2 regions of the Trichocoleus sp. ST-U2 genome follow, and region 2 is predicted to be linked to the other one. Evidence: riboswitches for the same ligand, from Rfam matches in the RefSeq annotation. Region 2 holds a riboswitch; the other holds the start of a gene.

Region 1 (15,274 bases), on a different contig from region 2:
GTGTTAAAGTCTCCGCCGTCACTAAAACTATCAGGCGTCACATTCAACACACCCATTAAATAAGTGCGCTGTCCCCAGTCAAAAGTTTGACCCCGCAGGGTCAAGCTATTTTGGATTTTGGATTGATTCATCCGTCATCCGGCGAAGAAAGCGCCGCTTCGCTAACATCCTTATCCTTTTTGAAAGTTGACAATTCGGGCAAAACTGGCAGCCTCCAGACTGGCTCCCCCGACCAAAGCCCCATCGATTTCTGGCTGCGCCATGATTTCATCAATATTATTGGGCTTGACCGAGCCACCGTACTGAATCGAGACATTTGGATTTGTCAATTGAGTGCGAATCAAGCCAATCACCCGATTTGCTTCTTTTGACTCGCAGGTGTCGCCAGTACCAATTGCCCAAATAGGTTCGTAGGCAATAACCAGGTTTTCCTGGTCAACGTCAACCAAGCCTTTTTTCAGTTGGGTAGAAATCAGGGATTCTGTTTCACCTGCATCGCGTTGTTGCTTGGTTTCGCCGACGCAGAGAATGGGCGTTAAACCGTAGCGTTGCGCTGCTTTCAGCCGTAGGTTCACAGTTTCATCGGTTTCGCCAAAGTATTGACGCCGTTCGCTATGACCCACAATTACGAAACGCACCCCAATTTCTGTCAGCATGGGTCCGGCAATTTCACCTGTGTAGGCTCCCATTTCTTCCCAGTGGATGTTTTGGGCACCCAGCTGCACGCGGCTACCGTGCAGATTTTTAGACATGATGCTTAAAGCAGTGAAAGGAGCCGCTAGGACTACTTCCCGCTCGTCTGGGGTTTCTTCTAGGTGAGACATGAATCCTTGCAAAAACTCCAGACTCTCGGTCTGAGTTTTGTACATTTTCCAATTACCGGCAATAACTATTTTCCGCACAGCTAACTCAGTCAAGTTCAGAATGCTAAAAACTGTAACCTCCAGTTTAGTACGGCGGGGGAACCCCTGCTTTAAAGGCGATCGCATTTACACTTTCTGGTCGCTAAAAGCGCAAATGTCAAGCGACGCGATAATTTCACCCCGCAATCCTTGCACGCCAACACTCGCTCCTGCGGATGCTGCTCTTAGCCGCGACTCACTTCAAAAATCTTTTTATTACTTTAGGTGGGTATTTACCCAAAAGATTCCCCCCTATCGTAGGATGTTCCTCAAAAAAACATAGGGTTAAAATTATACCAGAACGTAAATAAAAAACTTAAATTATTGGAGTAAATATGAAACTAAAATTTTTAGCAGCCGCAGCGATTCTGCTTCCCTTAGGCTTAGTTGCTCCCGTCCGAGCCGAAAATCCCGCTCATGTCAGACGATTAATCGAAACTAAGCAATGTCAGAACTGCGACTTGAAAGGAGCCAATCTTGTAAGTGCCCATCTCACTGGGGCTGATTTGAGAGGGGCAAACTTGCAGGGAGCTAACCTAGCGAATGCCAACTTAGAAGGTGCCGATCTAACGCAGGCTAATCTGGAAAAAGCTAATTTAACAGGTGTATTTGCTAATAGCGCCGATCTCCAGCAAGCAGACTTAAGTAGTGCCAATTTGAGAGAGGCTAACTTGATAAATGCTAACTTGAAGGATGCGGCTCTCGACAACGCGATTTTGCCGAATAACGTTAAATGGGATTAGTGGGTTTTTCAAAACTAAATATTTGACAAAAATACAAAACTCGGTCAGTAACTGACCGAGTTTTGTTTTGAGCGATCGCCTACGCATAAAGCACAGATACAATCAGGCTAGGCTCTAGCGTGCAGCCTTTGCCGAAAGCCGAGAAGCTTCTTGCTCCGAAATCCATGATGAAGACAAATCTTCTACAAAACTTTTCTGGTTTAAACTTGCAGCTTCAACTACTCTGACGATCAGTGTTGGCAAGTAAGTGCTATTAACCATCTGATAGCCATAGCCAAAAACCTTGCCTGAGCGTCCGGTTTTCTTATGTAGTACGCTATCTCCGATATTCAGCATGATTTCAACTCTCCTAATTTGGTAATTTGCCGTTTTCTTACTACTTGAATTGCTCTCAAATGATTAGATGGATATCCCGCTTTTACGGACAATCCATCGATTTGGAATGAATTTGTCTAGGGTTGGGGAATAGAGTTCTTGCAAAAATATTGAGAACCTGTCCTAACTTTCGGAAACGAAGAGGGAGTCTCATTTCCTCCTGGCAAGGAACAAAGAAGATTGATTGTTTTTATTGCAAGAAACGCTTATACACTGAAAGCTCACAACGTTGGATGGAAACTCTTTTCTAGTGCCTTTTCTTGCTCGCTATCGGGATGAAAATCCCATCCCAAAGGACTCAGCACTTTTCAGGGGAAAAAATCTCAAGCGACTAGCTGCGGTTTGCTCGCAGATTCAACAGCAGCTTGGCACAGTAATTTGGTGTACAGATGGCTGAGTCGTAATGCCACGCTATTCCAGCTAAAGGCAATTTCTACCCGTTGGCGACCCATTTGGCCTAATTGGTCTCGCCAATCGGGATCGGCTAGGATGCGGTCAATCGCCTGTCCAAAGGCGACTTCATCTTTGGGAGGTACCAGTAAACCCGTTACCTCTGGCACTACGGTAAACTGCAAGCCGCCTACATTACTTGCAATTACCGGCGTCCGGTTAGCCATTGCTTCAATGGCAACTAAACCGAAGGGTTCGTAATGACTGGGGACAACACACACATCGGCAGCTGAGTAGTAGAGAGGCAAATCGTTATCTTCCACACGACCGGGGAAGCAAGTGAGATCGCCAATGCCTTCTTCAGCTACGATTTTCTCAATGCGATCGCGTTCAATGCCGTCACTCTGTCCCGGACGACTTCCGCCTGCGATGAGGAGCTTTAGGTCGCAAGACTTGCGTAAGCTTGATTTTGCTACAGCTCGGACTAAAGTTTCAATTCCCTTGCGCCGATCGAAACGACCCACATACAGCACTACTTTGGCGTCGCTGGCAATTCCTAGCTGTTGGCGTGCTTCTTGGCGCTGAATGGAACCAAATTTAACGATATCTGTACCGCAGGGAATCATTTCAATCTGTCCCTGAGTGGAAACAAGCGATCGCATTTGATCTTCTTCTTGCGGACTGGTAGCAATCACTCGATCCACTGTTTCCAAACACGCTTTTTCAACTGCTAGCCGTGTGGAAGCGATCGCTGGAATTTCGGAAACTGTACGATACTTTACCGCCCCCAGCGAGTGATAAGTATGTACCTGTATCAAAGGTTGGTGCTTTTTCAGTTCCATTCCCACCCAAGATGACAACCAATAATTGGTATGCACCAGGGTATATTGCCAACCTTCACGCTGCTGAAATGCCTGGAATTGTTCAACAAACTCTGGTAAATAGCAGAAGAGTCGATCCCGACTCATGAATTGGGCTGGCCCAGCGGCTAATCGGATTGTCTGGCAGTTAGGCGTATGCTGAACGACATCCAGTTGCTCCGGAGTGCTGCGGCGAGTGAACATATCCACCTGCCAGCCTTGCTCAGCGAGTGCTAATCCTACTTGACGCACATAGACATTTTGACCTCCAGCTTCTTCTTGCCCAATTTCTACCGCTGGATCGCCATCTACTGAAATTAAGGCGATACGATTTTTTTCAGTCAGTAACATCGGTTGATTTTCTCCTCATAGCTAGCGCACCTGCTCTCCTACGCCAGCAGTTGAAGCACGAAATGTGCCTCTATTCATAGTCGAGGGCAGGTACAACGAAGCGAACAGATACCAGCCAAGGACACTGATGAGATCGCGCAAATTCTACAAAATTGCTGACTCTTCAGTCTCCTCTCAATGCCGACGGAGTTAGCTGACGGGCGAGGACTGAGAGATGTCCCTCTCTGAGAAATTAAGAATGCAAAATTAAAAATTAGGATTACTATTTTTAATTTTTAATCTCTCATCGATAAGCCCCAAAATTTGGTTCCTCCGCTCCAGCTTCACCTTAATTAGATAAGGTACGTTTTTTAAAGTGAGATACTGGATTAGGCTGACTTATGTAGACTGACTGCAACCTTAACACTACAATTTAAAAATCGTCAACCTACCTTAAGATAGATGTTTTTTAATATACGATAATGATATCTATACTTACCCTCCAATCGTCAGACTTACGAGTCAAGCATTTGATGTGGGCGGATGGGGTCGATAGAGTACATTGGGCTAAGTAAAAAAACCATCAGCTAACTTTTGTTAGCGAACGTTCGCGCACGGCATTAACCTACACGGCAAGAAATGCAACTCGTTATTAATAAAAGCTTTCTACATCTTTAACCTTCAGTCATTCGTTCAATATCAACCAACTCATAACTAAGAGTTAAAGACTACTAGAAACAACTCTTTACTGTTGCTATGATTCATCTAATTATAGTTTTTATAGCTCGGTGCTAAATCATTTTCAAACGCGAGATATTCGACTTATCGAAGAAGTCAGGAATCTGAACTCCTAGCTTGCAACTCAAATAGGATTGCTATAGCTACGGGATAATTAGATTAGATTTAATAACCGAATGGAATAGTAGTTGTTGAGGAAAAAAGCTCGGTTTAGCGATTAGCGGTTAGCAATTTCAATTCCTAATTGCTAACCGCTAATCGCTAATCGCTAAGTGCTTTTTTTTAACGACTTGCTGCCGCTTCACGAGCAGCTGCCGCTTCATCTGGGTGAATCCCCAAGCGCGTCAGATTAATCCGACCTTTGCTATCAATTTCCCGTACCTTGACAATGACTTCATCCCCGACAGCCACTTCATCTTCGACGCGACCGACTCGGTAATCAGCAAGTTGAGAAATGTGGATCATCCCTTCTTTTCCGGGAAGCACTTCCACAAACGCCCCAATTGGAATAATCCGGGTTACGCGACCAGCGTATACATCACCCTCATTCAGCCTCCGCGTCATCCCTTGGATGATGTTGCGGGCTTTCTTCGCCTTCTCGCCATCTACTGCTGAAATCGTGATCGTGCCATCATCCTCAATGTCGATTTTGGCACCCGTTTCTTCAGTGATGCTCTTAATCATCTTGCCTCCAGGCCCGATGACCATGCCAATGAGTTCTGGCTCAATCTTGAGCGTTAGCAAGCGAGGTGCATAAGGTGACATCTCGGTGCGGGGCTGGTCAATGGTTGCCAGCATTTTCTCTAAAATGTGCAGCCTAGCGCCCTTTGCTTGCTCGACGGCTTTGGCAATGATATCCAGAGGCAGTCCGCTGATCTTCATGTCCATTTGCAAGGCAGTGATACCAGTATCGGTACCTGCCACCTTAAAGTCCATGTCACCTAAGAAATCTTCAATGCCCTGAATATCAGTCAGAATGCGAACTTCCTCGCCTTCTTTAATCAGTCCCATTGCTGCGCCACTCACCGGCTTCGCAATGGGCACGCCAGCATCCATCAAAGCCAGGGTGGAACCACACACCGAACCCATCGATGTGGAACCATTAGAAGAAAGAACTTCAGACACCACCCGAATCACGTAGGGGAAGTCTTCCTTCGGCGGTAACACTGGCACTATTGCCCGTGCGGCTAGTGCCCCGTGACCAATTTCCCGACGACCGGGTGCCCGCATCGGCTTGGTTTCCCCAACAGAAAAGGGCGGAAAATTATAGTGATGTAAATAGCGCTTTTCATCTTCTGGATGCAGGTCATCTGCGAGATCCTGGGCATCGCCTGGGGTGCCGAGAGTACAAACAGATAACACCTGGGTCAGTCCTCGGTTAAACAAACCGCTACCATGAACCCGATTGGGCAACAGACCCACGCGACAAGAGACAGGGCGCACTTCATCAAGCTTGCGACCATCTACCCGGACGCTGTCTTCGACAATCTGACGGCGCATCAGCTTCTTGGTGATGTCTTTAAAGACGTTACTCACTGCTTTAGAGTTAGCCGCAGAAGCAACTCGAATGGGGTCGTCTTCAGCTAATTCTGCGATCGCTGCCAGGATTTGTGTCTCTTTGATCTGATCTAAAAGAGCATCGCGGCTATTTTTGTCGAGTTCAAATTTGGAGAGGACTTCTTTGATTTGGGCAGTCGCGCGATCGCGAATAAAATTCTCTAGGGTCGAATCGACTTCCGGCTGGATTTCTTGAACCAATTCAATCCCCAGTGCTGCCATGAGTTCTCGCTGCGCCTCAATCAAGTCGCGCACCGCCTCATAGCCGAAATCAATCGCCTCAATGACATCCTGTTCTGGCAGCTGATTCGCTCCAGCTTCGACCATAATCACGCCATCTGGAGAGCCTGCCACCACCAGATCCAAATCCCCCGCCTCAATCTCGGCGTAGGTAGGATTGATAATAAAATCATCCCCCACCAAACCAACCCGCACCGCTGCCATCGGTCCTTGGAAGGGAATCTGTGCTAAAAGCACCGCAATTGAAGCACCTGTTACCGCCAGAACATCCGGCGGTACCTGCTCATCCATCGACAGCGTGGTTGCTACTACCTGAATGTCATCTCTCAGCCAGGAAGGAAATAATGGACGCAGGGGACGGTCAATCAAACGACCCGTGAGCGTTACTTTTTCGGGGGGACGCCCTTCTCGTCGCAAGAAACCACCGGGAATCCGACCGGCTGCATAAAGCCTTTCTTCGTAATCTACCATTAACGGCAGGAAATCAATGCCTTCTCGGCCTCCGGAGCGAGTCGCCGTGACTAAAACTGCGGTGTCTCCTGACTGAATTAAAACTGAACCCCCAGCTTGAGGGGCAAGCAAACCCACCTTCAGTCGAATATCCCGTCCATCAAAGGATATTGACTTGTCTAGCTCTACCATGCGGTACTTTGTCCTTCTATCATTTTTCTTTATCTTTCGCAATCGTAGCACTTAGGTACTGGTGGTGCCTTTAGTGTAGATGACGGCATTCCGGAGACGAGGACGGACAGAGGAGTAAGGGCGCAGAGGATCGAAGATAACAACTGACGGCTGATAAATTAGCGCAAAGAGCGGTACATCTTTAGGACGTCTCCTACTCGTCCCTGAGATAGTCCATCAAATAAATGTGCAGCGCTCAGAATCCGCCCGATTCTCTCAAATATTAAAGATTGTCACAATCGGATAGAAGGCGTGTTAATTGCCAAGACAAAATTGAACATCATCGCCGTGTAACCCTTAACGGCAGCTATTTCTAGCATTGATCTCCATCAACCTACTCATGCCTTGACCCCGGTCAAGCAGGTTGTACAATAAATCCAGCATTGCAGATGTAGCTGCACCGTCCGGGAAAGTTGGGCTTGAGATAGTAAAGCTCCCAAGATTTTCATCGGCGTTGATGGATTTAGTGTGGTTGTCGGTGGCAACAAAAGCATCGTGGGTCATCCAGTAGGCAGCAAATTCTACTTTGGATAGAGGTTTACTTTTGCGATAAGTTTGACCCTCAATAATAATCAGATTCAGTAATTCTCTGACTGCATCTTGCTCAGAAGGAAACATCTGGTCGAGTTCGGCTTTAATCCCATTTGGCAAGAAGGTCGTTAAAAAAGTAAATAAATTTTAATTTTTAAGTAAAACTTGTAAAAAGTGATGCCTTTAATTTAGCTAAGGAAAAAGCATCGAATTATCTAATTGCTAATTTCTGCTCTAATAAACGTTAATAAATTGAGTTAATTCTCACAAAAAAAGCTTTTAAACATGGCAATTTTACACGGTAGTTGGCTCATTCAACCTCAGGGTGGTTATCTATTTGTTTGGGGAGAAATTTGGCGACCCATGACGCCTGCGATGTCTTCTCAACCCGATACAGTGGCATCCCATCCGATGGCGATGACGCAGGTAGAATTAATCGCTTTTTTGCGATCGCGTAGTCTCTTTGGTGAATCGCGCAGCCATGCGAAAAGTCGGGCTAATGAGAAATGGCACAAGAAAGCGATCGCTTTGCCCACCCAAATAGAGGCAGGAGATCCAGTTTGCCCACTGCTATCCACCAAAATGCTTTCAGACGGTGCGGATGCTTCAACCTTATCCTTACACCTCTGGCAAGTTGAAGGGCTGTGTCTCGATCCTCTCGAAGCAATACAATTTTTGCAAGCGCTGCCCCTTGGTTCTTTTAAAACATCTGATGCTTATGTAGGGGGAGATTTACGCTTTTGGGCACAGGTTAGCCGATGGATCTTGGATCTTCTGGTGCGATCTAAGTTTTTACCAACCCTACATCGGCAGTTGGATGGTACTGTCGTCGCCGCTTGGCAACCTCTACTTGATAGTGGGTTAGATCAAGCGCGTTTGGAAAAGTTTACCCAGCTCATGCCCTCTGCCTGCCGCACTTATCAACACTCGGAGGTTAGTGGTAAAGAAAAACCTAAAGAACAACTAGAACCAGAAGAACCCAAGGAATTACTCTTAAGATTCTTAGGCAGTGCGATCGACGCACAAGTGCGTTCGAGTGCTGGGAATTCTGCCTTACCCGCAGTAGAACCGATAGTGCAGGAGTGGTTGCAAGCCCTTTCTACCGCATCCAATACCCTCAAAACAGAACCGGCGGCAATTGGACGCTTGGAAGCAGCCTTTCAGACTTGGACATCGCCAGTACGAGATCATTTACTCGCCCCGGTGTTCGCTAGCGGGGAATTGAGAACCCGCCAATACCAACAAAACCGATTTCGCACCTGTTTCCTTCTCCAACCACCTGATACAGGTGATGAGAATTGGAGTTTAGAATACTTTCTCCAGGCAACGGGCGACCCAGAATTTTTGGTGAATGCAGAAACTATCTGGAACCATCCCTTAGAGCGTTTGGTCTTCAAAGGTCGCACGATTGAGCATCATCAGGAGACTTTTCTAAGCGGCTTAGGTCTGGCTGCCCGACTTTATCCGCCCATTGAAGCCAGCTTGCATGACCGTCGCCCGCAGTTTTGTCGCTTGACACCCGTACAGGTGTACGAATTTATCAAGGCGGGTGCATGGCGACTGAAAGACAGTGGATTGGGAGTCGTGATGCCGTCCAGTCTGATGCCTGCGGAGGGAGAAAATAGGCATTTGGGGCTGAAAATTCGCTCTAGCACCACACCGGGCAAAGGTCAGTCGGGATTGCAAAGCTGGCTGTCTTTTGAGTGGGAATTAGCAATTGGCGATCGCACGATTTCTAAACAAGAATTTGACCGTCTAATCGCTCTGCAAAGTCCGCTGGTGCAAGTGAATGGGGAGTGGATTGCCCTGCAACCCTCCGATGTGAAAGCCGCTCAGTTGCTGCTAGCAACGCCCAAAGACCAGATGGCGCTTTCCTTAGAAGATGCTCTGCGGCTGAGTACCGGCGATACCAAAGTAATCGAAAAACTTCCGGTGGTTAGCTTTGAGGCAGCAGGGCCGCTTCAGCAGTTGCTAACAACTTTAACCAATAATCAGGCGGTGGAAGCGATCGCGCCGCCTGCCAATTTCCAGGGGCAGTTGCGACCTTATCAAGCGCGGGGCGTTGGCTGGCTCTCCTTCCTCGAACGCTGGGGTTTGGGAGCTTGCCTCGCAGACGATATGGGATTGGGAAAAACAATTCAATGCATCGCCTTTCTGCTGAATTTACAAGAAGGAGAGAAATTAGAAGCACCGACGCTATTAGTTTGCCCGACTTCAGTTTTGGGGAACTGGGAACGAGAAGTTAAGAAATTTGGCCCCACGCTGAAAGTTGTCGTCCATCACGGGGATAAACGACCGAAAGGGAAAGCGCTGGCAAAAGCCGTTAAGGGCAAAGACTTGGTCATTACCAGTTATTCACTGGCGTTTCGGGATGCCAAAGACCTTCAAAGTGTTTCTTGGCGGGGTGTGGTGCTAGATGAAGCTCAAAATATTAAGAATCCCCAGGCGAAGCAATCGCAAGCAGTGCGTCAGTTAAAAGCAGGTTTTCGGATTGCCCTAACAGGAACTCCGGTGGAAAATCGCTTGGCAGAACTCTGGTCAATTTTAGATTTTCTCAATCCGGGGTATTTGGGAACGCGGGATTTCTTTCAACGCCGGTTTGCCTTGCCGATTGAAAAATATGGAGATATGGCTTCGTTGCAGACATTGCGATCGCTTGTTAGTCCTTTTATCCTGCGACGCCTGAAAAGCGATCGCAATATCATTCAAGATTTGCCCGACAAGCAGGAAATGACTGTATTCTGCGGACTTTCTGCCGAACAAGCTGCACTCTATCAAAAATTGGTGGAAGAATCGCTAGTTGAAATTGAAGCCAGTGAGGGCGTGCAACGAAAGGGAATCATTTTAGCTTTGTTGATAAAGTTAAAGCAAATCTGCAACCACCCCGCCCAATTTTTAAAGGAAAAAGAACTGGTAGCACAGCGTCGCTCTGGCAAACTTCAGCGTTTAGAAGAAATGTTGGAGGAAGCTTTATTAGAAGGCGATCGCGCTTTAATTTTTACTCAATTTGCCGAGTGGGGAAAACTTCTCCAACCTTATTTGGAGAAACATCTAGGTGGGGAAACCCTATTTTTGTATGGAGGTACCCGCAAACAACAACGGGAGGAAATGATTGACCGATTCCAGAACGATCCAGAAGGCCCCAGAATCTTTATTCTTTCTTTAAAAGCTGGTGGAACGGGTCTCAATTTAACACGGGCAAATCATGTGTTTCATTTCGACCGTTGGTGGAACCCAGCCGTCGAAAATCAGGCGACGGATCGGGTTTTTCGGATTGGTCAAACTCGGAATGTACAGGTACATAAATTCACCTGTACCGGCACCCTGGAAGAAAGAATTAATGAAATGATTGAAAGTAAAAAAGCACTGGCAGAGCAAGTGGTGGGTGCCGGTGAACAGTGGATTACGGAACTGAATACTGACCAACTCCGCAATTTATTACTGCTGGATCGGACTGCTGTAATTGATGATGAATGAGCAAGTCCTTAGTCATCAGTCGTTAGTTAGATTTCTAGAGAAATGACGAATAACAAATAAGCCATAATATGAACAATTACGAAATTCAAAGCCGCGAATGGTGGGTACAAGAATGGATCGATCTATTAGAGAAGTCCCGCTTCAAAAAGCGATTGGAAAGGGCACGAAATTATGCAATGCAGGGAAATGTTCTCGGCATTGAATTTAAAGGTCCAAAGGTGTTAGCAAAAGTGCAAGGTACGGCACCGGAACCCTATCAAGTTTCCCTATCCCTAGACCCTTTTACAGATGAACAGTGGGATTATGTGATTGAAACCATGTCTCAACGGGCGATTTTTTCTGCCCAACTATTGGCGGGAGAAATGCCGCCCAACATTCAAGAAGTGTTTACCGCCAATGGTTTGAGTATATTTCCCTTTACTTTGTCTGATATCCATGCACGGTGCAGTTGCCCGGATAAAGAAATTCCCTGCAAACACATTGGTGCAGTTTATTATCAGTTAGGCGATCGCTTCAGTGAAGATCCTTTCGTCATCTTCCAGTTGCGGGGACGCCCCAAAGAACAAATCCTCGATACCCTACGCAAGCTAAGACGCGGTACCGCTGAAACTTCTGAGGCTGAAATTCCCACAGATGAAACATCCCAGCCATCGAACGAGGGTACTTCCTCCCTACCAGCAACCCCGCTAAAAATTGAGCAATTCTGGAAATACGACGAACCGCTAGATTCTTCACTGGTCGTAATTGCACCGACTGGTGACACTGTATTAAATGTACTCGGATCGATTCCCCTCTCATCCGGTTCTAGTCAGCCGGTGATGCAATATTTAGACACCGTTTATCAAACAGTCAGTCAGCAAGCTTTTCTAGCGGCGATGAATTTAGAAGAGAGTTGATAGATTGAGAAGAAGCGATCGCTTAGCGTAATCATTGAGAGTGCGATCGCTTGTTGACAAAGCAGGACTTAGCGGCAGGATGCCTTGAGCGATTGAGCGCTCAAAGCGTTTTACGGAATGGATAGAATGGCGGCGGTAGAGAGTAAGGATCAGCCCGGTTGCGAGGAAATTCATGACACTGGATTTGCAGAGGTTTTATCAGGCGTGTAACCCTAGCCCTCTGAACATGGGTAATGCCGAAGAGCGAAAGTATTACATCGATTTTTCTTCAGTGCGCGGTGGTAATATTATCCGCGAGTTGGGCCGAACCGTCACCCGTCTTTCACCTGATAAGCCGACCTGCCAATTGTTTACAGGACATATCGGCTGTGGCAAGTCCACAGAATTGCAGCAACTTAAGGCTGATTTAGAGCAGCAGGGATTTCATGTAGTTTATTTCGAGTCTAGCCAAGTTTTGGAAATGGCAGATGTCGATGTTACCGATATTTTGCTTGCGATCGCTCGTCAGGTGAGTGCAAGCCTGGAAGCGATTCAAATCAAGCTTAAACCAGGCTACTTTACTAATTTATTTACTGAAATAGCAGACTTTTTGCAGACACCGATAGATGTTTCGATGGAAGCTGAGTTGTCTGTGGGCATCGGCAAGCTGACTGCTAAAACTAAAGATAGTCCCAAGCTTCGCAATCAGTTAAGGCAATATTTAGAACCACGCACGAATGGGATTCTAGAAGCGATTAACAAGGAACTATTTGGAGTTGCTAGAGAAAAACTTAAGCAGCAAGGCAAAAAAGGACTGGTAGTAATTATCGATAATCTGGATCGACTGGAAAACTCGGTAAAGCCAACCGGGCAAATTCAGCCAGAATATTTATTTGTAGAACGGGGAGAACAACTCAACCAGCTGAATTGCCATGTGGTCTATACGATTCCACTGGTGTTGATTTTTTCAAACGCTTTAGGAAGGCTGACGAATCGATTTGGGGGAGATCCCAAGGTGTTGCCGATGGTGCCCGTGCAGGTACGCTCTGGCGGTGAATCAAAAGAGGGGATGGCGCTGCTGCAACAGATGGTACTGGCAAGAGCCTTCCCCGACGTAAATGTAGTAGAGCGTGTCAATAAAATTACAGAAGTTTTTGATAGTCCTGAAACTTTAGCTCGCCTGTGCCGTGTAAGTGGCGGTCATGTGCGGAACCTGCTAGTGCTGCTTTCCCGCTGTCTTGAGCGAGACGATCCACCTCTGTCGCGGGATTGCCTTGAAGGGGTGATTCGGCAACGCCGGAACGCGCTAATCTTGGCACTCACTGAGGATGAATGGATATTGCTGCGGGAAGTGGCACAACAGAAAAGCTTAAGAGGAGAGGAACGATACCAAACTCTAGTGCGCGATATGTTTGTATTTGAATACCGAGACGAAGATGGGTCTTGGTTTGATATCAATCCAATTTTGCGAGAAGCGAAAGAACTTCAGCTATGACTAACTCGCATCAACTAGAAGATGTTGCTGCTGATAACGAGAGTTCGCTGAAGGCCCTGGTACGGGCAATTAGGCTGTCTCAAGGGCAATTTCGGCTAATTTTGGCGCGGTGCAACTATGGGGCGTTGCGCGATCACATGGTGCAACGCCTGCGGGAGTTATCCTCAGTGAAGATCCGAGAGTTAAACTTGCCTGCATCTGTTAAGACACTCTACACAATCCTACTTGCAGAACTAGGAGATGAAAAGCCGTCAGCCGTGATGGTTTTTGGTTTGGAGTCGGTGAACGACCTCAACACGGTTCTCACTTCAACCAACCAAGTAAGGGAGGAGTTTCGCCAAAATTTTCCGTTCCCACTGGTGTTGTGGGTTAACGACCAAGTTCTACAAAAGTTGATCCGCTTAGCACCAGATTTTGAGAGTTGGGCAACGAGTGTTGAGTTTGCACTCTGTACTGATGAGTTAATTGATTTTCTGAAGCAAAATACAGATGCGTTATTTACTGGCAATGTAATTACTAATTTAGAAACTTGCTGTGAAATGGAAGCAGCTTTTCAGGATTTGCAAAGTCGCGGACAAGAATTAGAGCCAGAGGCAGAAGCGGGTTTAGAATTTTGTCGCGGCTTAGATGATTATGCAAATAATCAAATAAATGCTGCTATAGAACATTATCAAAAAAGTTTAAGATATTGGCAGGAAAGGAAACATCTAGAGCGGCAAAGTAGATTGCTACTTAATATTGCCTTATGTTATTACAGCAAAGCTGAACAAAATCAGCGGTATTGGGAACAAATCCGCTATTATCTTCAGCAATGCCTTGATATTTTTGAGCAAGCTGAACGTCCGGATTTGGTCGCTAGCCATATTAGTAAACTTGGTGACGCTTTGCGACAGCTACAAGCATGGGAAGATTTACAAATTCTTGCCCAAAAAGCTGTTAATCTACACCAAAAATACGGGAATTTAAGCCAATTAGCTCAAGATTACGGCTTTTTTGCAGAAGTAGCTCTAGAGCAATCGCGCTGGGATGATGCGAATCAATTAGCTCAACAAGCATTGCAAACTTTAGATAGGATTCCAAGTATTCAGCCATACAAGCGGGGTTTATATCGATTTATTTTAGCGCGAGCGCAATCGCATTTAGGTTTAGCTAAAGAAGCTGTTGTTAACTTAGAAAAAGCTAGGGAAGAAGCAATTCCACAGTATAATCCAAAACTTCATGTTGATATTTTGGAAGAATTGCAATTGCTTTATTACCAGGAAGGGGAATATTTAAAAGCCTTTGAACTTAAAGGAGAAAAAATTTCAACTGAGTTTCAATACAATTTTCGAGCTTTTGCGGGTACGTCTCATTTACAACCAAAACAGCAGGTAATTCACCCATTATTACAAACTGGTCATGAAGCAATCATTTCTCAGGAAATTGCTGCTTCTGGGAGGGAACAAGATGTTAAGCATTTAATAGAAAGAATTAGTAGTAATCAACATAAATTAATCGTAATTCACGGTCAGTCAGGGGTAGGAAAAAGCTCGATTCTGAGAGCAGGGTTAGTTCCAGTCCTGAAACAGCAACCAATTGGAGTGCGAAATGCTTTACCTGTTTTAGTGCGATTTTACACTGATTGGGTTGGCGCATTGGGTAAGGATTTAGCGGAGGGATTGGAGGAAAAGGCGATCGCGCAACGCCATGAAGATCCCCCCCAACCCCCCTTAACAGGGGGGGGGCAAGAAGAGTTAATTAGCCCACCTTTTCAAGCCCTGTTAAGGGAAGCTTTAAATTCAACGACGGCGGTTATTAAACAGTTGCGAAAGAATGCAGATTGTAATCTGTTAACTGTTCTGATATTTGACCAGTTTGAAGAGTTCTTTTTTGTTTACCGCGAGCAAGCTAAAAGATTAGATTTTTATAATTTTTTGCAAGCTTGTTTGGATATTCCATATGTAAAAATTATCCTGGCGTTGCGGGAGGATTATTTACATTATTTGTTGGAATGCAATCGTATCTATCAGATGGGTGCGGTTAACAACATACTTGATAAAAATATTTTGTATTACTTAGGCGATTTTTCACCTAACGAGGC
Region 2 (15,274 bases):
TGGCGAATCAATGAATATCTCTCAGAGAAGTTTCGGCTATTTGTGCCGGATCAATTCTTGAGACGCATTGCACCCGAAGGGGTAGAGTCAATTCAACTGGGAAATGCCAGGGAAGAAGAATTGACGATTTTGTTTTGCGATATTCGGGAATTTACCGCGATCGCTGAAACTCAAACAGCCAGCGACACCTTTGAGTGGCTGAACGCTTTCTTTACCCAGATGAATCAAGAGATCGCCATCAATTATGGATTTATTGATAAATTCCTGGGAGATGCGCTGATGGCGGTGTTTGACCGCACGGGAAACCACGGACAGGATGCCTTAAGTGCGGCGGTGGCGATGGTAGACAGCTTAAATCGGTTTAATCGCGATCGCCAACAATACAACCTGGAGCAGCCGGTGAACATTGGTATCGGCATTCATACAGGCGTTGCCATGATTGGGACAGTGGGTTCAGACCGGCGCATGGACTCTACTGTAATCGGCGATGTCGTGAATACTGCCGCCCGTCTAGAAGAATTGACAAAGCTTTACGGCTGTCACATCCTTGCCAGTGATGCCGTTATTGCCCAGATGAGACAACCGGAGTTATTCAAGTGTCGGTTGATTGACCGGGTGATCCCTCGCGGTAAGCAGCAAGCAGTTGACCTCTACGAAGTCTTGGGTACGCAAACTCAACTGTTCCATCAAGCAAAGCTACTTTATTAATTCATCTGAATTAATGCAGCTAGCTGATGGTGCAATATAAAGCTTATCCGGAACACAGCAATAGTGTGTGCCAAAGCGTCTCATTTATGCATCTGAGAATTGCTGCTATAGGATCTGGATAACAGCCGCAAGATTTAATGAATTGTAAGCTATATAGTTTTGCAGCCTTACAAGCTTAATTTATGCTCAGCGATCAAAAACTTCAAAATAGACTTATGTATTTTAAATTACAGATTTGCTGCAAGTTATATCCCTAGAAAGAAGCTGCGGCAAACGGTATGCAGTTATTTTAGTTATTCAGGACAGCCAATCTGAGACATAAAAAATTTCCTGGGAGTCTTCTATATCTCCTGGGTATTTTTATGCACAAAACAACCATTAATACCTGGACATAAAATCAATGGAAGCTCAAGAAAACGTACCAGCGAATAAACCTAGCGGGCAGTTGGTGATCATCGGGGGTGCAGAAGACAAGGAGGGAGACTGCACAATCCTCCGAGAGTTTGTTCGCCGCGCCGGGGGTACTAAAGCTCGAATTGTCGTCATGACCGTGGCGACAGAGCTGCCCAGAGAAGTGGGAGAGAACTATATCAGAGTGTTTGAGCGGCTGGGAGCCGAAGACGTTCGTATCGTTGATACTGTTGAGCGGGAAGATGCAACTTCAGCCACTTACTTGGAGGCAATTGAGAAAGCCACTGGTGTATTTTTTACCGGCGGAGATCAGGCTCGCATCACCAGCATTCTGAAGGGTACCCAGATCGATGAGGCGATTCACAGACGGTACGCTGAAGGAATCGTGGTGGGAGGCACCAGTGCGGGAGCTGCCATGATGCCAGATGTCATGATCGTTGAAGGCGACTCTGAGACAAATCCACGGGTTGAAGTGGTAGAGATGGGTCCCGGTATGGGCTTCTTGCCAGGAGTGGTCATCGATCAACATTTCTTACAGCGTGGGCGTCTGGGACGGTTAATTTCTGCCTTGGCACAGCAGCCTGCTGTCTTAGGATTTGGGATTGACGAGAATACAGCGATCGCAGTCAGCGATAACAAGTTTGAAGTAATCGGGGAAGGAGCTGTCACGATTGTCGATGAGTCAGAGCTTACCCATAGCAACATCGGTGACATTTTGAAGGATGAGCCTTTGGCAGTTTGCGGAGCCAAGCTTCATATCCTTCCACACGGATACAAATTTGATCTGAAAACTCGCAAGCCAATTCTTGATTAATTGAAAGTAGGGTGGGCACTTTCCATCCTACTTTTTAAATGCTACCTGTGCCTTTAAAATCTAACTGCCGAGGGATGTCTTTTTCACCCTTAAGCTTCTTATACTGGGAGTAGTATAATAAATTACATATCCTTGTAAAGGAGCTAAAAATGAGCGTAGAAGATAGAGCCAGAGCGGTTGCTAAAAACATAGAAGGCAAGGTGCAAGAGGGGCTTGGTCATGTAACCGGCGACCAAAAAGACCAAGCAGAAGGTCAGATGAAGCAGGATGAAGCTGCTGCTATGCATCTAAAAGAAGACCTCAAAGATAAAGCAAAAGAAATTGTAGATCGAGCTTAGGTTTTGTATCAAATTTTCAAGGGGGGAACTCCACAAATCTGAAAACCCATTTTCTTAAAGAAAATGGGTTTTTAAAGTGTTTTATTAAAGAAATTTAAGCGATTTGGGTAATGGCGATCGCAAATGGTAGAAAGGCAACGAACCATTCACCATTAAATCCAATAAAAAAGAATTGACTTGACTCTGCCCTTTGATAGCTGAAAAGGTTATGCAATCGAATTAGGCTCAAGTAAGCGAGTCGCCAAGTTAATAAAAAGGGTGTTTAAAAACGGGAGATACTCAATGAGCAGAGAGATAATGACCGATGCAGTCCGTGTCAATGCGAGAAAAACGGATGCATTCGATATCTTTAACTTCAAGCATTACATGGGGCCAAACCCGTATTTGCAGACGGGGGCGCTAATATTCGATTTCGCCCTAACTGAGTCCGCGCAACCTCCGGCAATTAGCGATTATGTATCGATTATTGGCGATCGCTACCCCCACCTGCGTGATGAAACCTACGAATCTCATGCCCAACTGTTCGCTCGAACCGTGTCAGAAGTGGGAAAACTGGACATGGGGCTGCACCTCAAGCACTGGAGTATCAAGCAACTTCCCGCTTGCACGAAGATTGCCGTAGAATCACTTCATGCACGCACTAGTCGGGCAGTCGTTTACAGTGTTTGGGATTGGTTTGAAGCGATCGCTCAAGGCAAAGATTTTCGGATTGACGATCAGTTCAAGGCAATGCAGGATCAGTTCCGCTACTCCGTCTACGGCGGGCCGACAGTCTATGCACTGTGGCGTACAGCTTATGAAAAAGGAATTCCCGTTTTTTATCTGTGGGACGAAGGACTGGTTCAATATGGCTATGGAAGAAAGCAGATTCGCGGGATAGCAACGACTTTTGACTGCGATAGCCATCTGGATTCGGACTTTACCACTCGCAAAGATGACTGCAAAGCTTTCTTAGGTACCTTGGGATTCCCCGTTCCCAAAGGTGACATCGTCGCTTCACTGGAAGACGCTCGCGCAGCCGCTAGAGAGATTGGCTATCCCGTCGCTGTGAAGCCGGTAGTGGGCCACAAAGGAATTGGGGTAACGGCTGATGTGCAAGATTCAGAAGAACTGAAATATGCCTTTAGCAGGGCAGTCAATGCGATTCCTAAAGAGCAGCCAGTCCGGATCATCGTCGAAAAAAGCTACAAAGGGTCAGATTTTCGGATGCTTTGCGTCAATGGTAGATTCGTCGCCGCGACGGAACGCCGCGCCGCATCAGTCGTGGGTGATGGACACTCTACGATTGCGGAATTGATCGAGCAGGAAAATCGGAAGCCAGACAGGATAGATACACCAACGTCGCCAATGGGCAAGATCCAGTGCGATGAAGCGATGGAAATGTACTTAGAAGAACAGGGATTAGGTCTGGATAGCGTGATTGAAAGCGATCGCACCGTCTATCTTCGCAAAGTTGCCAACCTATCGGCTGGCGGCTTGAGCATCGATAAGACTAGCACTGTTCATCCGGACAACATTATCCTGGCGCAAGATATCGCCCAGCATTTCCGCCTGACTTGCCTCGGTATTGATGTCATCGCCCAAGATTTGGATAAATCTTGGAAGGATGGTGAGTTTGGCATCATCGAAATCAACGCCGCCCCCGGCATCTATATGCATCTTAGACCCGCCGTTGGTGACAGCGTCGATGTGCCTTCCCATATTCTGGAAACCTTCTTTGACTCCGCCGAAAAAGCCAGAATACCTTTCATCACCTTCAACCGGATCTCAGTTCAAGAACTTCAAGAAGTCATTGACGATATCCTGATGCAACACCCCGACTGGACAATTGGCGCAGTTTGTCGGGATGGAGTTTTCGTCAATCGTTCCCAGAAAAACTTGAACAAAGATTACAACAGTAACGTTCAAAACCTGCTCCGGAATCCCCAGCTCGATCTGCTGATTGTCGAGTACACAGAAGACGTACTAGAGGCAGATGGGATGTTCTACTACGGGAGCAATCTTGTAATCTTGGATAATCCTACGGAAACCGAGATGATGCTGGCGAGAGACATTCTCCACGACTCTACTGTCGTGATTAAGGAAGGAGACACTATCTCCATCCGCTCTCATGGCTTGCTTGAACAGTACCAGCTTGGCTCAGCCGAACCTTTTTCGCGGGTTTATCTCAAAGAAATTCCGAAAATCTCACCTGAGTTTGAAGTGAGACACTAAACCTTTTGTACAAGTCTCTGGAAGACACAAGCGGGCAGATCTGTAGCCAAACCTCTCTCCGTATCGGAGAGGGGTTTGAAGATAGTTCCCCTTGCCTGTCGCTTTCTAAGGGGCGATTCTGGCTAGGTCTAAGACTGCTTCGAGCAAAATAAGTCCCTTGAGTTCGCATCTTGCACCGGACGGTTGAAAGCGCACCAGCAAGCACGCAAGCGAAACTTGCCAAGAGCAGGTTACAGAACCTTTAATGTTCGCTTAGTTCGCGCTTTTCTGGGCGGGAATGTTTGTCTGGATGCCAAAGTTGCTAATCTAGTACCGTTGCTCAAAAAAACGGCTGAATAATCAGATGGAAAATATTGATTGGATGAATGTTACGGCAGGCGGGATGGCGATCGCAATTTTTATAGGCGGGTTGACCATGATGTTCACGGATCTTTGGACTCGCAAGAAAAAATAATGGATATCGTCTCCGGGTGAATACTCCGATTATTTATTCGCCCCTCTATTCATCGCACATCCATCGCACATCGCTTTAAGCTTCATCGCGCCTCTATTTCTAAGTTAAAGAAATTTTCTTGCGGAACGTTGGCTTCTGTCAGGTCGGCACCCTTGAGCATCGCCCGACTCAAATCCACATCCGTCAAGTCTGCCCCACTTAGGTTGGCGCCCCTTAAATCCGTTCGCGTTAAGTCTACCCCCCTCAAGTCGGCTTCACTTAAGTTCACCTGCTTCAAGCTAGCTCCCGTCAAGTCTACTCCTCTCAAGTCGGCTCTACTTAGATTGGCTCCCTTCAAGTCGGCTCGCGTTAAGTCTACTCCTCTTAGATCCGCCTCGCTGAAGTTCACCAGCCTCAAAATGGCTCCCGTAAAGTCCGCCCCTCGTAAGTCGGCTCCGCTCAAGTTGGCATCATCCAGGTCAGCTTTCCTCAAGTTAGCTTTGCTTAAGTCTACCCCTCTCAAGTTTGCTCCTCGTAACTTTGCCCCTCGCAGATTGGTCGCCCTTAAGTCGGCTCCGCTCAGATTGACTCCGCTCAAATTAACCCCAGGCAGGCATACACCCGCAGCAATCAAGTAAGCTCCAGCTTCACTGGGGTCAAACTCGTAGGGAAATTGAGTCTCTTGCGTGTAGACAGCTTTTTCTAGAATGGTTCCCCTCAGCTTGGCTTTACTCAAATCGGTTCCAACCAGATTGGCACCCGCCAAGTTAACGTTCTCCAAATTTGCGCCGACCAGATTTGCTCTCATCAAATTTGCTGCTTTCAGGTCGGCTGACTTTAAATAAACTCCACTGAGATCGACTTCACTCAGGTTGACGCCGATGAGTAAAGTGCCAGAGGCAATCAAGTAAGCCCCCGCTTCCTGAAGGTTAAAGTCTGGAGGGAATCGAGTCTCTTGATTGTAGACAGCCTTTTGTAGGATAGCCCCCTTTAGCTCGGCTGCGCTCAAGTCCACTCCTACCAGGTTCGCTCCAGCCAAGTTAGCATTTTCCAGATTAGTTCCAACCAGATTCGCCTTTTTCAAGTTGGCTCCGCTCAAGTTGGCTGCTGTTAAATCTGCTCCAATCAGGGTGGTTCCACTCAGGTCTGCTTTCGTCAAGTCTGCCTCGCTCAGATTTGCTAAATTGAGACAGGCTCCACTTAGATTTGACCCATTCAGGTTTGCCTCTGTTAGGTCTGCTTCTATGAGATCTGCATAACTGAGGTTCGCCTCGCTGAGGTTTACCCTTCTTAGGTCTGCTCCCCTCAGCTCCTTCCCTTTAAGAAAAGCTCCCCTGAGTTCAGTTTCTTTCAAGTCTACAATCACGGCGTATGCCCCCTGGGTTTGTGCCCCCTTAGGTATTGGCTATTCAAGTCAGCTCGAATAGGTTTTTCCCCGCTCGGATTTTCTGGAAATGTTTTTAATTGTTTTTTCAGCACTTTAAAAATAACCGCTTTCAACTCTTAAGTTATTATTCCCAGTGCTAAGCAGCTGATTACTAATCATACGCGAAGTACAACTTTTCACTCGCCTGCCGATCGAAGATAGATGAGCAGCCACCGAGCGATCGCGGCATACGCTAGCAAAGAGATCGCATGGTAAAGTTTACGAGCGATCGCAACACTCAGTTTTCTGCTTGTCAAATCCCTCCTCTTTCCATTCACCTAGCGATCAATCGTGACTCCACCCCTTCGAGAGTTTCAGGTGGTTAGTTCTGGCTGGCTGACCAATCTTTGCGTCTGGCTTGGGTTGAAGTGGATGCACCCCCAACAGCAGCCAGTGTTTCGCTCTATTGACTCTCCAAGGCTGCACCTACGCTCCCGCACGGGCACTTACTCAAAAATTTTGGAAAGTCTTGCAGGTCGTCTGCTTGACCCTAAACTAGCAGTTGTTTCCCAAAAACAGGCTTCATCGCTATTTGATCCGAGTTTAGAGTTCAAATCCCAGACTGTTCTAAGGAGTCTGGGGTTTCATCTTTAAAAATTAGTTGAAAGTGCTATACCTGGGTTGTTGAAGGCGTCACGATTTCCTCAGAAGTATTCACTGCTAACGGTAAAATGACAGTGAAGGTGGAGCCAATGCCTACTTGTGAAACTAGCTCTATTCTTCCTTGTAATAATTTTACCAACCGCGAGACAATCGCTAATCCTAAACCTGTACTTTCCGGAAGGAAAGACTTTTCTTGGGGAATAGAGCGAAAGTAGGGTTCAAATATACGAGCTTGGTCTTCTGGAGGAACGCCGATTCCCGTATCGCTGATAGCGATCGCCCACTCTTTATCTGATAGCGTTTGGCACCTTAATTTAATCGTTCCAGAGTCGGTGTAACGAATCGCGTTACTAAAGAGATTAGTAATAATTTGCTGTAGTCTCAGCGGATCTGTCAGCACCCGATCGGGGGCGCATGTGGGGTGTAGTCCTTCTCGAAGAGCAGCACAGCTATCGGCGCTAGCTGAATCGTAATCAACGATTATCTGTAGCTCCTTGGAATCCGCCAAAGGTTCTACCATTTCCAGGATATTCTGAATTAAAGAGCGTACATCTGTTACAGATGGCTGCAATTTCATTTTCCCCGCTTCATAGCGAGAGATTTCCAACGCATCGTTGATTAATCGAAGTAGCTGTCGTCCATTTCGTAGCACTTTCTCAATGTGTTCTAGATTCGGAAGGTTATCACTCTCCTCCTGCTTCCGTTGTTGTTGGCGCAAAAATAAATCTGAGTAGCCAATAATGGAAGTAAGGGGAGTTTTCAATTCGTGGGCTAGATGAGAAAGGTTATCTTTATTCGCCCGAAGCAAACGAGTTAATTCTTGATTGGTCAATTTTAACTGACTTTGCAGCTGTTGGAGTTCGTGCAATCGCTCATCCATGTAGCTTTTAAAACATTGAGCGATCGCTTCATCCACTACTGTATCAATCAGACGAATGACTCGGATTATCTCAATCGGTGATGAGTCTAGCAACTCTCCCTCTAAGGTGGAAACGATTGTCTCCCGTAAAATTCGGTATTCACGGACAATTTCTACTGGATCGTAACCTTGTTCAGCCCGAAGTATACCATGTTCTAAACTTGCATCTACTAACGACTGAACATCACTGTCTTGAAACTTAGAAAGTACAGTCGCTAATGCCTTGAGGACACGGGGGAGGCTGTCGCGCAAACCCTTGTAAGATAATTCTGCTGCGGTCTCAATTCGACTATCAGCACGGACAGCTTCAATCCATTTCTCTACAATCGTGGCAGATTTATCGATCAGTAATTGACTAAAATCCATCATTTTTTGGCGCTATTGACTCGTTTACAAATGCTCTCCATAGACTAAGATTAGCTTGGGGAGTAGCTAATTTGTTTGTCCTTCTTGTTTTCGCGCCCAAGTGCTTCGCCTATAAGCTCTTAAAATGTTTTTAATCAAAAGCCACCCTAAGGTTTAAAAACTTCATTTTCAGGCGCTCATTTCTTCATGTACGCGGAGATTAGCGCAGGAAATTACTTCTATTAAAGCTAAGTTTTCAGTAAAAATTCTTGTTGGGTTAGTATGTATTTCTAGTTGGGAGTCTGGTAAGGCTTTAAACAATAAACGTTGACCAGGGAAAACAATCCGTTCAAAGTTTAAGTCTTGAGTATTATCAACTCTAACAATTTGAATCTTATTTGTGCAATTTGTATAAAAACAAAGTATTTGTTCGGAAGGTTCAGAAACCAAAGAGGAGAATACTGACATCATATTGGGTGCCTTGAACGAACGATAAAATTGGCTGATTAACAAGATAGATAATATAAACTTCGACTGCTTCAAGCGGCTTCTACCTAAAGATGGGGTTGAAGGAAGGCAAGATGTAGTAGAGAATACAAACATCACTAGAATGCCTCAAAAAGTTCGTAAACTATTGTGAATTTGATGGAGAAGCGATCTCGATCTCTAGAAAGCTATGTCTTCGGAAAGGTGGACTGTCTTAAAAAGGCGTGCTAAGCTTATCGGTTAATCCGAGTAAGTCAGCCTAATTCAGCGTCTTAGCAAGCGATCGCTCTGTATAAGCGCTGGAACGGAGGAACCAATTAATGGGGCGTATCTCTGCCAGGAGTAAGGCAAAAGGTGTAAGGCGGAATAAAAAACTGTTTATTCATCCTTCATCCCTTATCCCTTAGAGAAGAGCATCTCTCAGCTCTAGCCCGTCAGCTAACTTCGTAGGCATTGAGAGGAGACTGAAGAGTCAGCATTTTTCATTTTTTGAAATGTTCTGAACTTGTCAGTGTCCCGGCTGGTACTGCTCTACTTTTTGTACCTGAAGAGTGACTCTGAGGAGCTTCATAATGATATTGCAGCTGAATTTGTCTGCGATTGCAGTTGCTGGACAGGTAGCCTGGAAACGGGCAAAACCCGTTCTGATTCGGGATGTCGTCGTCCTCCCCGCCCTTGGTTTTTTAGGAATTATCGTTCTGTGGTGGATTGTTGCGCTTTTCAAGCATGAATTAATACCCACCCCACCAGAGGCGTTCGTCAAGAATTTAGACTACATTATGAACCCCTTTTACCGACGGGGTCCTGGCGATCTAGGGATTGGTTGGTTACTACTGGCAAGCCTTCGACGAGTATTGCTGGGATTTTTGTTAGGTGCAGTTGTTGCCATTCCCATTGGATTTTTGATTGGGATGTCCAAGCAAGCAATGATGGCACTCAATCCCATAATTCAGATTTTCAAGCCAGTATCGCCCCTAGCTTGGTTGCCCATTGCTTTAGCAATTTTTAACCTAGCAGATCCGTCAGCAATTTTTGTTATCTTCATTACTTCTTTGTGGCCCACCATTATTAACACTGCTCTCGGTGTTTCTAGCGTTTCCAAAGATTACCTCGATGTGGCAAGGGTTCTAGAAATGCCCCGCTGGCGACGAATTACCAAGATTATTTGGCCTGCGAGTTTGCCTTATGTCTTCACTGGTTTACGGATTAGTTTGGGGATTGCATGGCTGGTCATTGTCGCTGTAGAAATGCTCACAGGCGGCATCGGGATTGGGTTCTTTGTGTGGGATGAATGGAGTCGCTTAAACCTAAGCTCAGTATTTTTGGCAGTGGTAGTGATTGGATTGACAGGACTACTGCTGGACTATGCCTTAAGCAAAGTTGAAGCTTTGGTTACTCACCGTCGCCCTAGGGCAACCTCTGTCTAATAATTTTCTGTAAACCTCTGTTGAGTAGGGATGATTCTGCTCTAACAGAAATCGCTAGTGTGAGCGAGACTCACGGGCGTCGTGGTAACGCTGACCGCTCAAACGAGTGGGTTGCGAGACGTAGTACCTACGGCGTCAATTTTTTCAGAGAACTCATGAGCAGTAATCGCTCAAACCTAGTGGCTTGAGCTGAGTGGAAATGGATCGCAAGGACGAATTATGAGTGACACCACAAACTGGACGCGACGAAAATTTCTGGAGGGTATGGGTGCCACAGCAGCAGGAATGGCACTATCATCTTGTGCGATTAGCGGCGATCGCTCAGCGAAAGGACTCACTGAAGAATCCGCATCCATCAAACAAGTCGTAGAGCCAGGCTCGTTAGAAAAACCCGATCTGATTGTTGGCTACGTGCCGGTGAATGATTGTGCGCCGTTTGCGATCGCTTGGAAAAAAGGATTTTTCCGCAAGTACGGTCTCAACGTCCAACTTAACCGGGAAGCTAGCTGGGCAACCTCTCGTGACGGCGTAATTTTTGGTCGCACTGATGCCGCCCCCGTAGTCTCCGGTGCCGTCACCAACGCCAGAATCGGTGCTGAAGGCGCACGCCACGCCCCTCTCTGCGCCGCCATGACCATTCACCGACACGGCAACGCCATGACGATGAACCGGAAAATGTGGGAAGCAGGTTTGCGTCCCTGGCGGGAGTATAACGGCGATTTAGAAGCCTTTGGAAAGGACTTCCGCAGCTACTTTGACAAGCAGCCGCGAGAACAACGAGTTTGGGCAGTTGTACTCAGTTCTGCCATTTACGAATACTTCGTCCGCTACTTATCCGCCGCCGCCGGAGTCGATCCCCTCAAAGAGTTTCGCGTCATCATCGTTCCCCCACCGCAAATGGTGACGAACGTGCGGATAGGGGCGATGCAAGCCTACATGGTGGCAGAACCTTGGAATACCCGCGCAATTACCGGAAATGAAGGCGTTGGTTTTACCTTCGCTCAAGGCAAAGAAATTTGGTTGGGACACCCAGATCGGCTACTGGGTGTGATGGAATCTTTCATCCAAAAAAATCCCAAAACTTATCGTTCCCTCGTCAAAGCGATGATTGAAGCTTGCCAGTATTGCAGCAAGGTTGAAAACCGCGAAGAAGTGGCAACACTCATTTCCGCGCGTTCCTTTACGGGTGCCAAACCCAAATTTACTCGTCCCGCAATTATTGGCGACTACAATTATGGCGGTTTTGATGATAAAGCTCGGATTGCGAAAGCCGAAGACACTACAATTTTCTTCGATATCCCTGACAACATCCCCAAACTTCCAGGAGAACATTCAACCTTTCTCTGGCAATCTGAAAGTCTCTGGTTAATGACTCAAGCGGCTCGTTGGGGACAAATCAAAGAATTTCCTAAGAATGCAGAAGCACTTGCCAAACAAGCCTGGAGAACCGATCTTTATCGAGAAATTGCCGCGGAAATGGGCATTGAGTGTCCCCAGGAAGATTACAAAGTTGAACCACCGCAAGTATTCATTGATAAGAAAGGTTTTGACCCCAGCGATCCAGTTGGATATATCAATGGGTTTGAGATTCGGGCAAACCGTCCCGCTCGTTTCTTCTTATCTTAATTAGTTGCACTTGTTACTGTTCAAACGGCTCGGCTGAGTTTTACTTTTTGGCAAAAGCCAGCCTCGTTCATACCCTTAAAATTCTCAAGAGTTCGTCCCCAGAAGGAGCATGATATGACTAAATCCACCTCATTCTCAACGGATGCCAATAATCAAAGTGTCAACCGCACTGGATTTCTGGAAATAGAAAATCTTTGCAAGTCTTATCCCACAGCAGATGGAGGTGAATTTGTTGTTCTGGATGGCATTAATCTTAGTGTGAGTGAAGATGAATTTATTTGCGTGATTGGTCACTCTGGCTGCGGCAAATCAACGCTTCTCAAAATGGTTGCCGGGTTAGAAAAACCGACTTCCGGCTCAGTGCAATTAGAAGGTAAAGAAATTCGTAAACCTGGTGCCGAGCGCATGATGGTGTTCCAGCACTATTCACTGCTGCCTTGGTTGACGGTGAAAGAAAATATCCGTCTGGCGGTCGATGAAGTGCTAAAAAATGCCTCTCGTGCTGAAAAAATTAGCATTGTGAACGAACACCTGGCAATGGTGAATTTAACAGCGGCTGCTGACAAATATCCCGATGAAATTTCTGGCGGCATGAAACAACGGGTGGGGATTGCTCGTGCCCTCGCAATTCGCCCCAAAATGTTGTTAATGGATGAACCTTTTGGGGCACTCGACGCCTTAACGAGAGGCAAATTACAGCAGCAGGTACTGCATATTTGGGAACATCAGCGGCAAGCAGTGATGATGATTACCCATGATGTAGATGAAGCGCTGTATATGTCTGACCGAATTATACTGATGACCAACGGCCCCCACGCGAAAATTGGGGAAATTTTGGACGTGCCTTTTAAGCATCCACGCGATCGCCAAGCCCTCCGCAACTCCCGCGAGTATTTTGAATTGCGTAACCACGCTTTGAACTTCCTCGATGAATATTTCAATCAAGACGAGTAGACGAGCCATTGGTCAACTGTTTATCAAAGAAAAAACAACTGAACTGGAAACACGCTCTATTGCGTTTCTAACCCATTAAAACCCTTACTTAAGTTCTTGCAAAGCTAGCCTAATTACTTCAGGAGGTTTGAGTTTGTGAATATTAAGTCAATGTTAGCCCGTCTTGAAAGCGCAATGGGTCGTCAGGATGTAGTTGAACAAATGGTATTACTACCAGAGCCAGCTTCCCCCACTTCCAAACGCGCTAACGCTGCTAAATCAATCAATTTAGTCGTGGGCTATAATCGCTCTCCTAGCAGTCAAACCGCTCTGGATCTTGCCCTATGGATTGCTCATCAAACCCGGTTAGTTACAAAGGCGCAAGTCACGGTTCAAGTCGTTTACGTTGTCGATGAAGATCAAAGCAGCCATTGTCCACATATCTGTAACGGGGGTGATGCTAGACGCCCTTTAAGCCAACAGCTTCCCCTAGAGTCTCTAGAAGCATCGACAAGAAAGTGTGCCACACATGTTTTAACTCAACCTACCCCTGTGGAACTAGAAGCACGCACACGAATGACGGAGATAGATCCTTCCTATTTGAGGGCAATTTTCTATCAAACGAATCCTTTTGAGCAAGCAGATCGTATCCTATCGCAAGCCCGTTGTCTGGCTGAAGAATGGCGAGGTTCTTTCAAAGCTCATCTACGGTTTGGTTGCATTTCTACAGAACTCAGAAAAGTTGTTGAATCAGAAGCTGCGACTTTATTGTTGCTGGGCTGTACCTCTGCCAATCATCCAATTGTTCAGAAACTAGGTTCTAATTTTCCTTGCGCGGTGTTGGGTATTCCCAGCATCTTGAATTCACCGGATACTTCAAGTTGTTCCTCAGATTTCCAATCAGTTTAATCGTTGAGCGGAAATTTTTACATAGGAAATTAGAAGAAAACAATCGGGATTTAAATAATTTTGATTTGTTTCTACCTTTTACCTGTACCTGAAAAAGCACAATTAGCGAGCGCCTAAAAGGTTTCTATTGCAGTTATATTTGATTGGTGAAGAGGGTTTATCCCAGAAGTGTTGAAAGAAACATTAAAACAGAAAAAAATGGGGCACAAAGCAGTATTCTGTCCCTTATGAATTGAAAAATAATATCTGATGCTATCGTCGTTTCCCAAGATTGTCAAATCGCTACTCAAGCGACTGTCGCCGAGTGACTACCCGGTTTTGAACTCGCGCTTGTTGTTTGAAATCTGGCTGACGTTTGTGCTTGACGCAAGTTTGACGAGCATGGGAGACCTATTTTATCGTCTGAATCATGCCGGAATTGAAGTTGACATTTAAACTTTTTCTAAAGCCTGTAAAACTCGGCAAGGAGAGAATTTTTGCCGTATCTATATGGAATTGAGCGAGCGATTGAAGCAACAACATCCCGCTACCGCCCAGATGCTCATTCCCATTGATTCTACCGTGATTAGCTTGACGAGTAAGTTGTTTTGGGAGCAGGAATATCACCAAGTTAAGTTACTCAATGGCATCAATTTAACCCAGGGTAATCCGACCGAATGTTTAATTCATTTTGGGCAGGGACATGATGCTCGATTTGCCGAAACGGTGAATAGTATGATTCCTGAAAACGGCGTTGGAGTGATGGATCGAGGCTTTGCCAGTTGGGAATTTCTTCTGGAATTAAGTGTAACCCAAACGCGCTTTGTGGTGCGGATCAAAAATAACATGAAAACCGAGTTCGACCATGACCGCTATCGCGTCGTTTGGTTTTGTGACTTGGAGAATCGGAGTGAATTTCGGCTTGCCACTAATTTGGAGCAACTGACGAATGAAGAGATTGGTGAAATTTATCACAATCGATGGCAAATCGAGATTCTGTGGAAGTTTTTGAAGATACATCTCAAACTCGACCGTTTGATTAGCAAAAACGTCAACGGTGTGACAATGCAAATCTATATGGTATTGATTGCGTATTTGATTCTAGAGTTGATGGAAATTCCGGTATTTTATGGGCAGCGATTATTAGATAAGTTTCGCTATTTGCAATTAGAATTGAGTCGTCGCTGTTCCATAGTTCACTGGAGCTACGATTTACTGCTGAACACACTGGTCTGATAAAGTATGAAGTTTTATTCCTGGATTCAACACTTCTGGGTTTATCCTAAAAAACTCCGTTAGCGATCGCATAGCACTGCGGATGCGTTATTCTTCGCTTTAGATGCAAAGGAAGCGAAGAACACTAGCGGATAATTTTACAACCTACAACAAGAATAAAAAGGCAAATGCATCAAGAAAATTGCTCCTTTCTTTAGCATTTTGCCTTTTTATCGTCCCAAGCCGACCATCGCTCAAGCCGACTATCGGATGTTGAAAAAGAAATTCTAAAAATTAGTACTGAATCAGATGGAGTACATCACGAACCACACTATAACCAGCCAGCTCCCACAGGAGGTAGGCAAGGAATCCGATCATTGCAAAGCGTCCGTTCCACGGTTCAGCTTGGGGGTTCCATCCGAACAGGAAACTATTGCGATCTTTGTCATTGTAGGCACTAGCAACAGGAGGTAAATCGGTAGGGTGAG

What was found. A riboswitch is a leader RNA that binds a small molecule or an ion and turns the genes downstream of it on or off. The one in region 2 is predicted to bind cyclic di-AMP.
Region 1: another riboswitch for cyclic di-AMP. It lies ahead of NC996_RS20465 (glycosyltransferase family 1 protein); the one in region 2 lies ahead of ntrB (nitrate ABC transporter permease).

What each region holds. Positions count from the first base shown of each region.
Region 1 is NZ_JAMPJY010000035.1:46,741-62,014, forward strand. Features, by position in the region: gene folP (dihydropteroate synthase) at 1-116, opposite strand, end outside; gene tpiA (triose-phosphate isomerase) at 171-902, opposite strand; gene NC996_RS20455 (pentapeptide repeat-containing protein) at 1,238-1,645, shown strand; gene NC996_RS20460 (hypothetical protein) at 1,760-1,981, opposite strand; gene NC996_RS20465 (glycosyltransferase family 1 protein) at 2,344-3,621, opposite strand; cyclic di-AMP (ydaO/yuaA leader) riboswitch at 3,785-3,975, opposite strand; gene NC996_RS20470 (polyribonucleotide nucleotidyltransferase) at 4,621-6,777, opposite strand; gene NC996_RS20475 (hypothetical protein) at 7,114-7,467, opposite strand; gene NC996_RS20480 (DEAD/DEAH box helicase) at 7,633-10,824, shown strand; gene NC996_RS20485 (SWIM zinc finger family protein) at 10,893-11,720, shown strand; gene NC996_RS20490 (hypothetical protein) at 11,706-11,894, opposite strand; gene NC996_RS20495 (P-loop NTPase fold protein) at 11,893-13,194, shown strand; gene NC996_RS20500 (AAA family ATPase) at 13,191-15,274, shown strand, end outside.
Region 2 is NZ_JAMPJY010000062.1:569-15,842, reverse strand. Features, by position in the region: gene NC996_RS25710 (response regulator) at 1-708, shown strand, start outside; gene NC996_RS25705 (cyanophycinase) at 1,109-1,933, shown strand; gene NC996_RS25700 (CsbD family protein) at 2,083-2,271, shown strand; gene NC996_RS25695 (acetate--CoA ligase family protein) at 2,554-4,485, shown strand; gene NC996_RS25690 (pentapeptide repeat-containing protein) at 5,022-6,284, opposite strand; gene NC996_RS25685 (hypothetical protein) at 6,636-6,938, shown strand; gene NC996_RS25680 (ATP-binding protein) at 6,955-8,232, opposite strand; gene NC996_RS25675 (DUF1830 domain-containing protein) at 8,401-8,682, opposite strand; cyclic di-AMP (ydaO/yuaA leader) riboswitch at 8,944-9,165, shown strand; gene ntrB (nitrate ABC transporter permease) at 9,270-10,124, shown strand; gene NC996_RS25665 (ABC transporter substrate-binding protein) at 10,344-11,750, shown strand; gene NC996_RS25660 (nitrate ABC transporter ATP-binding protein) at 11,865-12,704, shown strand; gene NC996_RS25655 (universal stress protein) at 12,840-13,592, shown strand; partial or broken gene NC996_RS25650 (IS4 family transposase) at 13,839-14,807, shown strand; partial or broken gene NC996_RS25645 (high light inducible protein) at 15,081-15,274, opposite strand, start outside.